One region of the Halomonas sp. AOP43-D1-4 genome, then DNA from elsewhere that is predicted to be linked to it. Evidence: predicted binding sites of a transcription regulator. Region 1 holds the regulator's gene; the other holds the start of a gene.
What was found. Region 1 encodes FNR, which switches genes on or off when oxygen is low (the NO sensors DNR and NnrR bind a similar motif). Its sites were predicted from a motif close to TTGATNTANATCAA; they were not measured.
Positions count from the first base shown of each region.

Region 2: a site for FNR is predicted at 4,725-4,738, ahead of frdA (fumarate reductase (quinol) flavoprotein subunit). Genes of this name have one in related genera too.

Region 1 is NZ_JBQSVY010000019.1:30,914-37,024, forward strand. Features, by position in the region: gene ACT3RQ_RS16325 (heavy metal translocating P-type ATPase metal-binding domain-containing protein) at 1-600, shown strand, start outside; gene ACT3RQ_RS16330 (sulfite exporter TauE/SafE family protein) at 597-1,322, shown strand; gene hemN (oxygen-independent coproporphyrinogen III oxidase) at 1,408-2,835, shown strand; gene fnr (fumarate/nitrate reduction transcriptional regulator Fnr) at 2,898-3,650, shown strand; gene ttcA (tRNA 2-thiocytidine(32) synthetase TtcA) at 3,637-4,548, opposite strand; gene ACT3RQ_RS16350 (DNA polymerase III subunit epsilon) at 4,708-5,358, opposite strand; gene ACT3RQ_RS16355 (putative nucleotidyltransferase substrate binding domain-containing protein) at 5,367-6,111, opposite strand, start outside.
Region 2 is NZ_JBQSVY010000002.1:189,494-195,604, forward strand. Features, by position in the region: gene menC (o-succinylbenzoate synthase) at 1-341, opposite strand, end outside; gene menB (1,4-dihydroxy-2-naphthoyl-CoA synthase) at 341-1,201, opposite strand; gene frdD (fumarate reductase subunit FrdD) at 1,243-1,662, opposite strand; gene ACT3RQ_RS02815 (fumarate reductase subunit C) at 1,659-2,060, opposite strand; gene ACT3RQ_RS02820 (succinate dehydrogenase/fumarate reductase iron-sulfur subunit) at 2,071-2,823, opposite strand; gene frdA (fumarate reductase (quinol) flavoprotein subunit) at 2,820-4,607, opposite strand; gene ACT3RQ_RS02830 (anion permease) at 4,955-6,111, shown strand, end outside.

The DNA of each region.
Region 1 (6,111 bases):
GCTGCTTTTACTGGAAAGCACCTGGCCAGCATTAACGCACGCGGCGTGCACAAATGGGCCGTTGGCCTGCTTATCATAGCGCTGGGGGTGACAGCCCTCTGGTGGTGGTTTAAACCGCTAATGGCATTGGATGTACTGCTTTCGCTGCTAATAGCAGGCAGCCCGTGCGCACTGGCGTTGGCAACCCCAGCGGCGCTAACGGTCGCTTACCAGCAGTTACGTGCACGAGGCGTGGTGATAACGAATCCTCGCGCCCTGCTTTCATTGGCCACAACAACGCAGCCTGCAGATGAGGCGATAGCGTCTTGCTCAGACGTGGTCATACTCAGCCCACAAAGCGGGCGCGCCGTAGAAACTCTAACCATTGCCCGCGCCGCGCAGCGCTGCATACAACACTCAATGGGCATGGCGGCCTCCATCAGCGTGATAGCGCTTATCTTGGCAGCAGTGGGCGTTCTATCGCCGTTTGGCGCCATTGCGAGCGCAGGCGTCAGTGTGCTTGCCGTCATTGCCAATACGCTACGCTTTTCACACAGGCTATCTACTTCCAACGTATCCACCTCCCATTTATCCACTTCAGCAGTCAAAGGCGTGCCATGAACCCGACCGGGCTTGACCTTCCTCCGCTTATCGCCGCGTTCGTGTTTGGATTGATGGGCGGGGCCCACTGCATCGGCATGTGCGGAGGCGTCATGAGCGCATTAACCTTTGCCATCCCGCCCAGCATGCGTAGCTCGGCGCGTATGGGCGGCCTACTGCTAAGCTACAACTTGGGCCGAATATTAAGCTACATGACGGCAGGCGCGCTGGTAGCCGCGTTGGGCACCGTGCTTTCGCCCTCACTGCTGGCGCGCCAGCTGTTGCAAGGCGTTGCAGCGCTCATGCTGATTCTCATGGCGCTGTATATTGCTAACTGGTGGAAAGGGCTTTTACGCGTGGAAGCCGTGGGCAAACGATTATGGCGTCACCTTGAGCCCTGGGGCCGACGCTTGATGCCGGTGGTTCATTTCCCCCAGGCATGCGCGCTAGGCGCCATTTGGGGCTGGCTGCCCTGTGGGCTGGTGTATTCAATGCTGGCTTGGAGCCTGGCGACGGCCCGGCCGCTTCAAGGGGCTTTATTAATGGGCGCTTTTGGCCTGGGCACCCTGCCTGCGCTACTGGCCACAGGACTTGCCGCACGCAAGCTTAATCATCTTATTCGTCACCCCGCGACAAGAACCATCGCCGCGCTCGTCATTATCGTCTTTGCCGTATGGCAGCTTTGGGCACTCAACATGCACTCAGGTGGGCATTCAGGCGGACACTCACACACCAATCATTGACCTGGCGCAACGCACTACAGCGCTATGTTCTCTAGCCTATCGATAGCTTTTTAAAACGAATTTTCAGCTACCGGAGCGCCTCTTCATGCCTGTATGTGCCACGGCTGTCCCTTCATCCGTTACTGCTACCGCGTCATCCAGCACCCGCTGGGATGACGCATTGCTGCGCCGTTATGATAAAAGCGGCCCACGCTACACCTCCTACCCGACGGCGCTGGCCTTTCACGAAGGGTTTACCGCCGAAGATGCGACCCAGGCCATTGAGCGCAGCAACGCAAGTCAGCGCCCGCTTTCCATCTATGTCCATATCCCGTTTTGTCGCAAAATCTGCTTTTATTGCGCGTGCAATAAAATTGCGACGAAAAACACCGCCCTGGCCGAGTCGTATCTCTATCGGCTAGATCGTGAGATGGTCCTGACGGCCCGCCATCTGGATACAAAGCGCCCTGTCAATCAGTTGCACTGGGGCGGAGGCACCCCTACGTTTCTTTCACTGGAGCAGATGGGCGACTTGATTGACCGCCTGGACGCACGCTTCGGTCTTTCAAACGCACCAGAGCGTGACTACGCCATTGAGATCGACCCGCGCGAAGCCGATGTTTTAACCCTGCGCCACCTGCAGTCTTTGGGCTTCAACCGCCTGAGCCTTGGCGTACAGGACCTGGACCCACGCGTTCAAAAGGCGATTAACCGTCATCAGCCTCGCGTGCTTACCGAAACACTAATGGATGAAGCACACCGGTTGGGCTTTCTCTCGCTGAATCTGGATTTAATCTACGGTCTGCCCTTTCAAACGGAAAGGAGCTTCGCCAAGACGCTTGAACAGGTGATCGCGTTAAATCCGGCGCGTTTATCCGTGTTTAATTACGCGCATTTGCCTGAACGCTTCAAGCCTCAGCGACGTATCAGCGTGGATGACCTGCCAGGTGCGGATGAAAAGCTTTCGATTCTGCGTACGACCATCGACATGCTGACCGCTGCGGGCTATCAACATATTGGGATGGATCACTTTGCCAAACCCAATGACAGCCTGGCGGTTGCCCAAGCCAACGGCACCCTACAGCGCAATTTTCAGGGCTACTCCAGCCATGCCAGATGCGATCTTATCGGTCTGGGCGTGTCAGCTATTTCCCGAATAGGCGATAGCTATGCGCAAAACCCTACTGACCTGGCTAGCTACGAAGAGAACCTGGATCAAGGTCGACTGGCTACCGTGAAAGGCGTACGATTAAATCAGGATGACCTAATACGAGCCGACGTTATCGAACGTTTAATGTGCGATATGCGCCTGGATTTAGCAGCGGTTAGCCGGCAATGGCAGGTTAACGCCACCGACTACTTTGCCAGTGCGCTGGAAAGCCTACGCACTGCTGAGCAGGACGGGCTAATCGTTCGCTTGGGTGATACGCTTGAGGCGACGCCAATGGGCCGTTTACTGATTCGCCAGTTGGCCATGGCGTTTGATGCTTACCTTCCGGGGCACTCAGGCCAACGCTACTCAAGAATCGTTTAACCAACGGCATCAACGCCTGCGGTAGATAGCCATTTAGGCAAAAGAGAAACAGGGAGATAGTCATGCCACCCTCGACAAGCCAACGACGCTCGCTTCTTCAAGAAGCACGCTGCCAGACCTGCAGCCTAAGCTCGCTTTGCCTTCCGCTAGCGCTTGAGCTTGAAGACATGGGGCAGTTTGATGCCATGATCAGACGCCGGGCACCGCTGAAAAAGGGCGAAACACTGTTTCGTCAAGGCGACCGTTTTACCAGCGTGTATGCCGTTCGCTCAGGCAGCCTAAAACAGGTAACCAGCGAAGGTAATGGCAACGACCAGCTCACTAACTTCTTTTTGCCCAGCGAGCTTGTCGGATTGGACGGCATTGACGAAGAGCACTACCCAGGCAGCGTGATTGCCCTTGAAACTACCACCATCTGCGAAATTCCATTTGACCGGCTGGACCTGCTTTCAGAGGAGCTGCCAGAGCTTCGTGGTCAGCTGTACCGCAGTATGAGCAAGGAGCTTCGCGATGACCGACGCATGATGCGCCTGTTGTCGCGCAAAACCGCCGACCAGCGGCTAGCCAGTTTCCTACTGACGCTTTCAGAGCGTTTTCGGCGTCGGGGTTACTCGCCTTACAGCTTTAGGCTTTCAATGGCGCGTGCGGATATCGGCAATTATCTGGGGCTGGCGGTTGAGACGGTCAGCCGTATCTTGAGCCGTTTTCAGCAGCAAGACGTGGTGGCCGTCTCAGGGCGCGAGGTTAACATCCTCGATATGCAGCGGCTTATAGCGCTTGCTGAAGAGGAAGAGCCGGTGATTAGCCCACGTTAAATGCTTCAATACGCCCCGCCATTAGCGCTTCCTGTTTGGCTTCCAGCCCCGCAAAGTCAAACAGGTCGCGGTCAGCTAGCTGCGAAGGCGCGACGTTAGTGACCGCTTTAAACATGCTTTCCAAACGCCCCGGGTGCTTTTTGTCCCACTCGGCCAGCATTTCCTTAACGACCTGACGCTGCATGTTCGGCTGCGAACCGCACAGGTTGCAAGGAATAATCGGGAACTCCATCAGGCGCGAAAACTCCGCAATATCCGCCTCTTTACAGTAGGCCAGCGGACGAATCACGACATTCTTGCCGTCATCGGAAAGCAGCTTGGGCGGCATTGCCTTCAGGCTGCCGCCAAAGAACATATTGAGAAACAGCGTTTCCAGAATATCTTCACGATGATGACCAAGGGCGATCTTGTTGGCGCCAATTTCTTCGGCAAACCCGTAAAGCGACCCACGCCTTAACCGCGAACAAAGCGCGCAGGTCGTTTTGCCTTCCGGCGTTTTCTCCTTCACTACCGAGTACGTATCACGCTCCAGAATGCGGTACTCCACGCCGAGCTTTTCCAGATACCGGGGCAGTATATGCTCGGGAAAACCAGGCTGCTTTTGGTCCATATTGACCGCCACCAGTGAAAAATTCACCGGCGCATTGCGCTGCAGGTTGCGTAAAATCTCAAGCATGGTGTAGCTGTCTTTACCCCCCGACAGGCAGACCATGATCCGATCACCTTCATTGATCATTTGGTAATCGATAATCGCATTACCTACCTCGCGCCGCAGTCGCTTTTGCAACTTGTTGAATTCGCGTTTCTGTTTGGCATCCTCAAGCGCCGGCTGGCCTTGCAGGTCAGGCGTCGGTGCAACGGTTGCCGCGGCGGGGTCAAAATGATCAAGGTGTTGCATGATATAAGCACTGCCAATGGTAGAAGGAGCAGCCGCTATTCTAACAATACTCCCGCCGTTCACCCAACTGGCAAAACCACGTAGTTACTATGATCATAACTACGGTCATAACTACGGTTATCAAGACGGCCATCGGCACAGGCGCCACTACGCTAGAAGCTAACCCGATTGCGCCATATCACGCTGTAAGCGCATATACAGCAAGGCGCTTGCGGTGGCTTTACCTAACAACCTCTGGGTCGAGATAGCAGGCACTTGCCAGCAGGCCAGCGCCTCGGAAAACGGTTGGGAAGACTCCACTAACGGGTGTAAACGGCGCAATTGGCGTTGATGCAGTTTGGCCACATCGACCTGAACATTAGGTAGCCCAAACCCGAGGTGCGCTCTAAAGGCTCTATTAAGCATGCAAAACTGCTGGTCCAGTTGCCACCCGACCAGCGGCCGGTTGCCAATAAAATCGGTAAACGCATGCAGTGTCTCGGCACAGAGGGGTACCGCCGTGGCGGGATTGTAAAGCCGCTGATGCTGGCGCAGCGCCGTCTGGTCAACCGTTTGTGGGTCGGCAAACGTTGCCACCCACGCCTGACTTGTGTGCACTTGCTGTTGATTAAGTACCACAGCAGCCACGCTTAATACCGGCGTTTCACCGGGTAGTGATTCACAAGCCAGCGCCACTAGCTCTTCCCCCATATAGGGCTGGAAAAGCCAGGCGTAAGGCGAATTCGCATAGCGGCGCCGATCTCGCTCACGCTTAAACGTTCTGCGCAGCGTTTGCCCCAGCAGTGCCATGCCTTTTTTACTGCCTTGCATAGCGCTGCTCATGAATACTCTAAATGGTAACGATAGGAGAGGCGCTGTTTAAAGTCTTTAACGATATGTAGCGACTCGCGCAATAAATCGCGCTCAAGCGACGAGAGTTCTTGCACCACCACGTGATTGGAGCGCGCATCGTCCATATCCTGCCCGCTAAGTTGCTGTTTAAGACGCAGCTCGGTCAACAGTGAAAGTGCCTCTCCTAAATCATCAGCTGCGCGCCGTTCAAGGCGGCCATCATCAACCAGTGCCTCCAACCTGCCCAGCGTCGAGGTTACGCTGATACGCCGCTCAAGCGCCATGGTACGTACACCGTGGACAATCGGAAAAATGCCGCCTTTTTTGATATCGATACCGTGTTGAGGCTTTTTAAGCGAACCAAAAAGCGTCAGCGGTGTTGAAAAACGCAGAGCCGCACGCGCAAAGTAGGAAAGCAGAATTTCATCATGGGCACAGCGCGCAAATAGCGCCTCGCGCACGCTTTCAAGTAAACATGGATTACCTGCCATTGAATGGGCGTCCAGCATAATGGCAAGTTTCATTAAACTATCGCCATCGCGCACGTTGGCCCATTGAGCAATACGCTTCTTCCACTGAGAAACGCTGGCAACCCACTCGGGGTTAGAGACCATAATATTACCAGGGCACGGCGGGTAACCCAGTTTTATGAGCGTCTCGGTTAAGGCCTGCATATCACCGGCGACACTTGGCCACTGGGCGTCGTCGTCTAAAATCAGACCGTTATCCTGA
Region 2 (6,111 bases), on a different contig from region 1:
AGCATCGCAGTCAGCGATACGGGCTCGCCTTGTAATAGTGGGTAAGGCGCTAACGCGGCGGAACAGTGTGGGGGCCAAACGTGCTGTGCACAGTCGAACCCGAACTGTACCGAGGGGAGCGTGGGCACTGCTTCTTCACCGCGCTTCAAGGCGGTTAGGCAGGCCCTGCTTTCGGTCTCGGCATCGGTTAAGGTTTCTGCTGAAAAACCAGGCAGTGGCGCAATGTCACCCCACTGCCCGTTAATCGACACCAGCAGCCCTTCTCGCTGCGTGATCCGCTGGCCGTTAAACAGCAGCGGCTGGCGAAGTGGCAGCGCGTAGCGGTAAAGCGCTAATGGCATTAAGGGTTACGCGGATAACGTGAGAAATCCGGGGGCCGCTTCTCATTAAACGCGTTACGCCCCTCCTGGCCTTCATCGGTCATGTAATAGAGCATAGTGGCGTTACCCGCTAGCTCCTGCAGCCCGGCCTGGCCATCGCAGTCGGCATTCAGTGCCGCTTTCAAACAGCGTAACGCCATGGGGCTGTGCTGCAGCATCTCCCGGCACCAGCGCACGCTCTCTTTTTCAAGCTCATCCAGCGGCACCACGTGGTTGACCAGGCCCATCTCCAGCGCTTGCGCAGCGCTGTACTGGCGGCACAAAAACCAGATTTCGCGGGCTTTTTTCTGGCCCACGATGCGCGCCATATACGAGGCACCGTAGCCGCCGTCGAAAGAGCCCACCTTGGGGCCGGTCTGGCCAAAAACCGCGTTATCCGCCGCAATGGTCAGGTCGCACATAAGATGCAACACATGCCCACCGCCAATCGCGTAGCCTGCCACCATGGCGACAACCGGCTTGGGGCAGGTCCGAATATCACGCTGAAAATCCAGCACGTTCAGGTGATGAGTGCCCTGCTCATCCTGGTAGCCGCCATAGTCACCGCGAATGCGCTGATCACCGCCAGAGCAGAACGCTTTATCGCCTGCGCCGGTGAGCAAAATCGCACCGACGCGACTATCGTGACGTGCGCGACCAAGCGCCTGAATCATTTCGCTAACCGTCAAGGGGCGAAAGGCGTTACGCACCTCTGGGCGATTGATGGTAATGCGCGCAATGCCCTCTTTAGAGACATGATACCGAATATCCTGGTAGTCGCCGGAGTGGTCCTGCCACTCAACCGGTTGATAAAGTTCCGCTTCTGTAAGTCCGTGGATCATTCAAGGTTTCCTGATTCATTAGGTATTGGCGTCTTTCGGGCTTAGCGCAACATACCTGCCACGACCAGCCCTAGTGCCAGAAGGCTTAACAGCGCCGCAGCGCCATACATCAGCTTTTTATTGGTGGTATCGCGGCCCAAAATAAGGTCAAACATTCCGTGGCGCAGGCGATGGGCGGCATGAAAAAGCGGCAAACAGACCGCCGCGCCAACAAACAGAAAGCCAGGCACGCTGAATAGCAGTGCCGATGCACGCTCATGGCTGAGCGCGTCGGCAGGTAGCCAGCCCAAGGGAAGCAGCACGGCAAAAAACAGGATGGCAGAGGGCAGTAGCACAGCAAAACAGACGCCACCTGCACTGAATAGCCCCCACCATAGCGACTCATCGTAGGCCTGGTGGTGGGGGAGCTGATTCGTGCGCTGGCTGCCCGCGCCTGACGCATTCATGGTTGGTTTAGTCATACAGACGTCCTCCCAAACAGCCAGATAAACAGCAGCAGTACGGCCAGAACGCCCGCCCACTGCCCCGCCACAATCGCCTTATCCGGCAGTTGGTAGTTACCGATGCGCAGCGGCATAACGCGAGGAAACAGCACAAAAAAGGTCGCCGCGTGAAACAGGCTAGCAGCTAGCGCCAAAAGGTTGAGCAGCAAAACGATGGGAGATCCCATAAAGGCGATCCATCGTTGCCAGCTCTCTGGGCCCTGGAGCAGCGCGACCATGCCCGCCAGTAGGCAGAGCAGGAAAAAAACCAGCGGTATCACCGTCGCTTCACGCAGCATATAGAGTTTAAAAAAGCGAAGTTTCAGCCACCAGTTACGTTTTAACGGCACAAAGCGTTGAGATGTCGACTTATCCATACCCTTTCTCCTAGCCCTTAAACAACGCAATTAGCGTGTGCTTAGCGGACGCCACCTTGCTCTGATTGATAGCCGCCGCTGGGTCAACGTGTTTGGGACACACCTTTGAGCAAAAGCCTACAAAGGTGCAGCTCCATACGCCTTCATGGCGGTTCAATTCGGCCATTCGCTGCGTGCTGCCATGGTCCCGGCTATCCAGGTTATAGCGGTGCCCCAGCGCAATGGCTCCTGGGCCAATAAACTCAGGATTAAGCCCAAACTGCGGGCAAGCGGAGTAACAAAGCCCACAGTTGATACAGTTAGCGAACTGCTTGTAACGGGCAAGCTGCCGGGGCGACTGGCGATAGGTTTCTGGCGCCTTCGGATCAAAGGGCTTTACCGGGTTGTCGTCTATCAGATAGGGCTTAACGGCGGCCAGGTGATCGAGGAATATCTCCATATCAACCACCAGGTCGCGCTGCACGGGAAAGTGCGCCAATGGTTCAATGCGGATCTCATCGTCGAAGTCGCGCAGGAAGGTCTTACAGCCAAGCTTGGGGACGCCATTAACCATAACGCCACAGGAGCCACAGATCGCCATGCGACACGACCAGCGGTAGCTCAGAGTGCTGTCGAGCTGCTCTTTGATGTGATTCAACGCATCCAACAATGAGGTGCTGTCGTCGACTGGCAGCTCATACTCCTGCCAATAGGGCTCGGTAGAGTTGTCGGGTAAATAGCGTTTGACGCTGATGCGCCGGGTAGATACCTGCTGAGTACTCATGCCTTGCCTCCCTTGGACGCATCCCCATAGGTACGTTCTGCGGGCGCGGAAAAACGCACGTCTACCTCCTGCCATGCCAACCGAGCGTGTGCATCGCCTTGATAAAACACCTGGCTGTGCTTGAGGTAGTTAACGTCATCGCGCGTTTGCATACCGTCATCCAAGCGCTGGTGAGCGCCACGGGACTCACGCCGCTCCAGTGCACCAAGGCAAGATGCCTCGGCAATATCCAGCCCGTAGCCAAGCTCAATGCACTCAAGCAACTCTGTGTTGAATATTTTGCTGGTGTCGTTGACACGAATCTTCTGATAGCGCGCCCGCAGTTCACGAATCGTCTCCAACGACTGCCGCATACCCTCTTCGGTACGATAAATACCACAGCCACTCTCCATGGCCTGCACCATGGCATGCTTAAGCGTCACCCAAGTCTCGCCGCTGCCCTCACCATCACAAAGATGCGCTAGTTTTGCCTGCTGATGGGCAGCCTGGGTTTCCAGAAGGTGCATGTCTGCCCACTCGGTTTGCGCCGCGCGCTGGCTTGCCTGCTCCCCCGCTAAACGACCAAACACCAGTAGCTCAGTGAGCGAGTTGGAACCCAAGCGATTAGCACCATGTAGCCCAACAGAGGCGCATTCACCCGCCGCATAAAGCCCGGCAACCGACGTTTCACAGTAGGGATTGGTTTCGATACCGCCCATGGTGTAGTGCACCGCCGGGCGGATAGGGATCGGCTCTTTGACCGGGTCAACGTTAATGTAGGATTTAGCCAGCTCGCAGATAAAGGGCAGGCGCTCAAGAAGGTAGGCTTCGCCCAAGTGGCGCAGGTCAAGATAGACCACATCGCTATCGCCAAAGGTGCCAGTGCGGCCCGCCTGCTGCTCCTGCCAAAAGGCCTGTGAGAGCTTATCGCGAGGGCCCAGCTCCATGTACTTGTTTTCCGGCTTGCCCAGTGGGGTTTCCGGGCCCAGCCCGTAATCCTGAAGGTAGCGGTAGCCATCCTTGTTGAGCAAAATACCGCCTTCGCCACGACACGCTTCGGTAATTAAAATGCCGGAGCCGGGAAGACCCGTGGGGTGATACTGAACAAACTCCATGTCCCTAAGCGCCACACCGTGGCGATAGGCCATCGCCATCCCGTCGCCAGTCACGATCCCTGCGTTGGTATTAAAGCGAAACAGGCGCCCGGCACCTCCTGTTGCCAATATCACGGCTTTGGCGCGCAGCAGAATAAGCTCTCCGGTGGCCACTTGAAGGGCAATGACGCCGATGACAGCCCCTTCGTGCACGGCAAGATCAAGGACAAAATACTCATCGAAGCGCTCAATTTGGGAATATTTGAGCGAGGTTTGAAACAGGGTATGCAGCATGTGAAAGCCGGTTTTATCGGCGGCAAACCAGGTACGTGCGGTTTTCATGCCGCCAAAGCGGCGTACCTGCACATTGCCATCTTCCTTGCGGCTCCAGGGGCAGCCCCAGCGCTCCATCTGCACCAGTTCCTGGTAGGCATGATGCACAAAATAGTCCACCACGCCTTGCTCAACCAGCCAGTCGCCACCCGACACAGTGTCGTCAAAATGCGCCTGATGCGTATCCTCCTCGCTGGTTACCGCCGCCGCACCGCCCTCAGCGGCAACGGTATGCGAGCGCATAGGATAGACCTTGGAAATCAGAGCGATGCTTTGAGAAATGCCCTGTGCCTTAGCGCTTTCTGCCGCGGCGATAGCGGCACGCAAGCCTGCGCCGCCTCCACCCACAATCACGATATCGAAATCTCGATGCTGCATGATGCTCCCTTTCTGTAGCCAGGCCAAAGGCGGTAGTGGCGACACGCTTCGATGCGGTGTCTTTTGGTTGAACTTATCACACTCCAGGTACGTGCTATCCCCGCATGCCAGGCTCTATTGACGCATATCAAGAAATACACCTTTAAGACAGGCGATGCTTTAACAAGAGTAGTTACGTTTAATTTCTCATTTATTAATTTTAATAAAGAATTCCAACTACAATTTTTAACTATTAGTCGCTATCGCCATTCTCTGCAACGTATGTAACCGCAAGCAGATGAAAATCAACCGCGATAGCAGTGAAGAGATTCGGCTGCTTTCGCAGCCCAAAAGAGGGGCAGCTTGATATGAACAGTAGTGTGCAATCGGCATTTGACTGGAAGTTGTTGGCGCCGCTTGTAGTGGCCATTATCGTTGCGTTGATACCCACGCCTGAGGGGGTTGCCCCTCACGCCTGGTACTTCTTCGCTATTTTTTTGGGCTGTGTGGTTGGGCTGATTTTTGAACCCTTGCCAGGCGCGGTCATTGGGTTAATCGGTGTGACTCTGGTGGCGCTGCTCTCCCGCTGGGTGCTGTTTTCACCCGAACAGCTAGCGACCGAAGGCTTTAATGCTGCCAACCAGGCCTTTTCATGGGCAGTTTCGGGCTTCACCAACTCGACAGTGTGGCTGATTTTTGGCGCGTTTATGTTCGCGCTGGGGTATGAAAAAACCGGGCTAGGCAGGCGCATATCACTTTGGCTGGTCAAGGCCATGGGCAAGCGCACATTAACGCTGGGCTACGCGGTAATGATCGCCGATGCGGTGCTGGCGCCTTTTACACCTTCCAACACGGCGCGTAGCGGAGGCACCATTTATCCGGTCATTCGCAATCTGCCGCCGCTTTACGACTCCCAGCCCAATGACCCCAGCATGAAACGTATGGGCAGTTTTCTGATGTGGACAGCGATCACCTCGACCTGTGTGACCAGCTCGCTGTTTCTAACCGCGCTTGCCCCCAACCTGTTGGCCATTGCTCTGACAGAAAGCGCTACCGGTATTCATATTAACTGGGGGCAGTGGTTTATCGCCGTAGCGCCCGCTGGCATTCTGCTGCTGTTGCTGGTCCCACTGCTCTGTTACTGGCTCTGCGCGCCAGAAGTGAAAGCCGGTGAAGAAGTGTCCAACTGGGCGCGGGATGAGCTGAACAAACTGGGGGCGCTTACTCGCAATGAGATACTGCTGGTCATCATGGTCGTCTCTGCGCTACTACTGTGGATTTTTGCGGGCGATGTTGTGTCCGCCTCCCTGGTAGGCTTGGTGGTGATTTGCTGCATGCTGCTGACCGGCATCGTGAGCTGGAACGATATCCTCGACAATCGAGCCGCCTGGAATACCTTTGTGTGGTTTGCAACGCTGGTGGCGCTGGCAGGCGGGCTAAGCCAGGTCGGGTTCGTCAACTGGTTTGGTGGCGTGGTGGGTGAGCAAATCAGCCACTTTAACCCCGTCATGGCGATGGTGGCGCT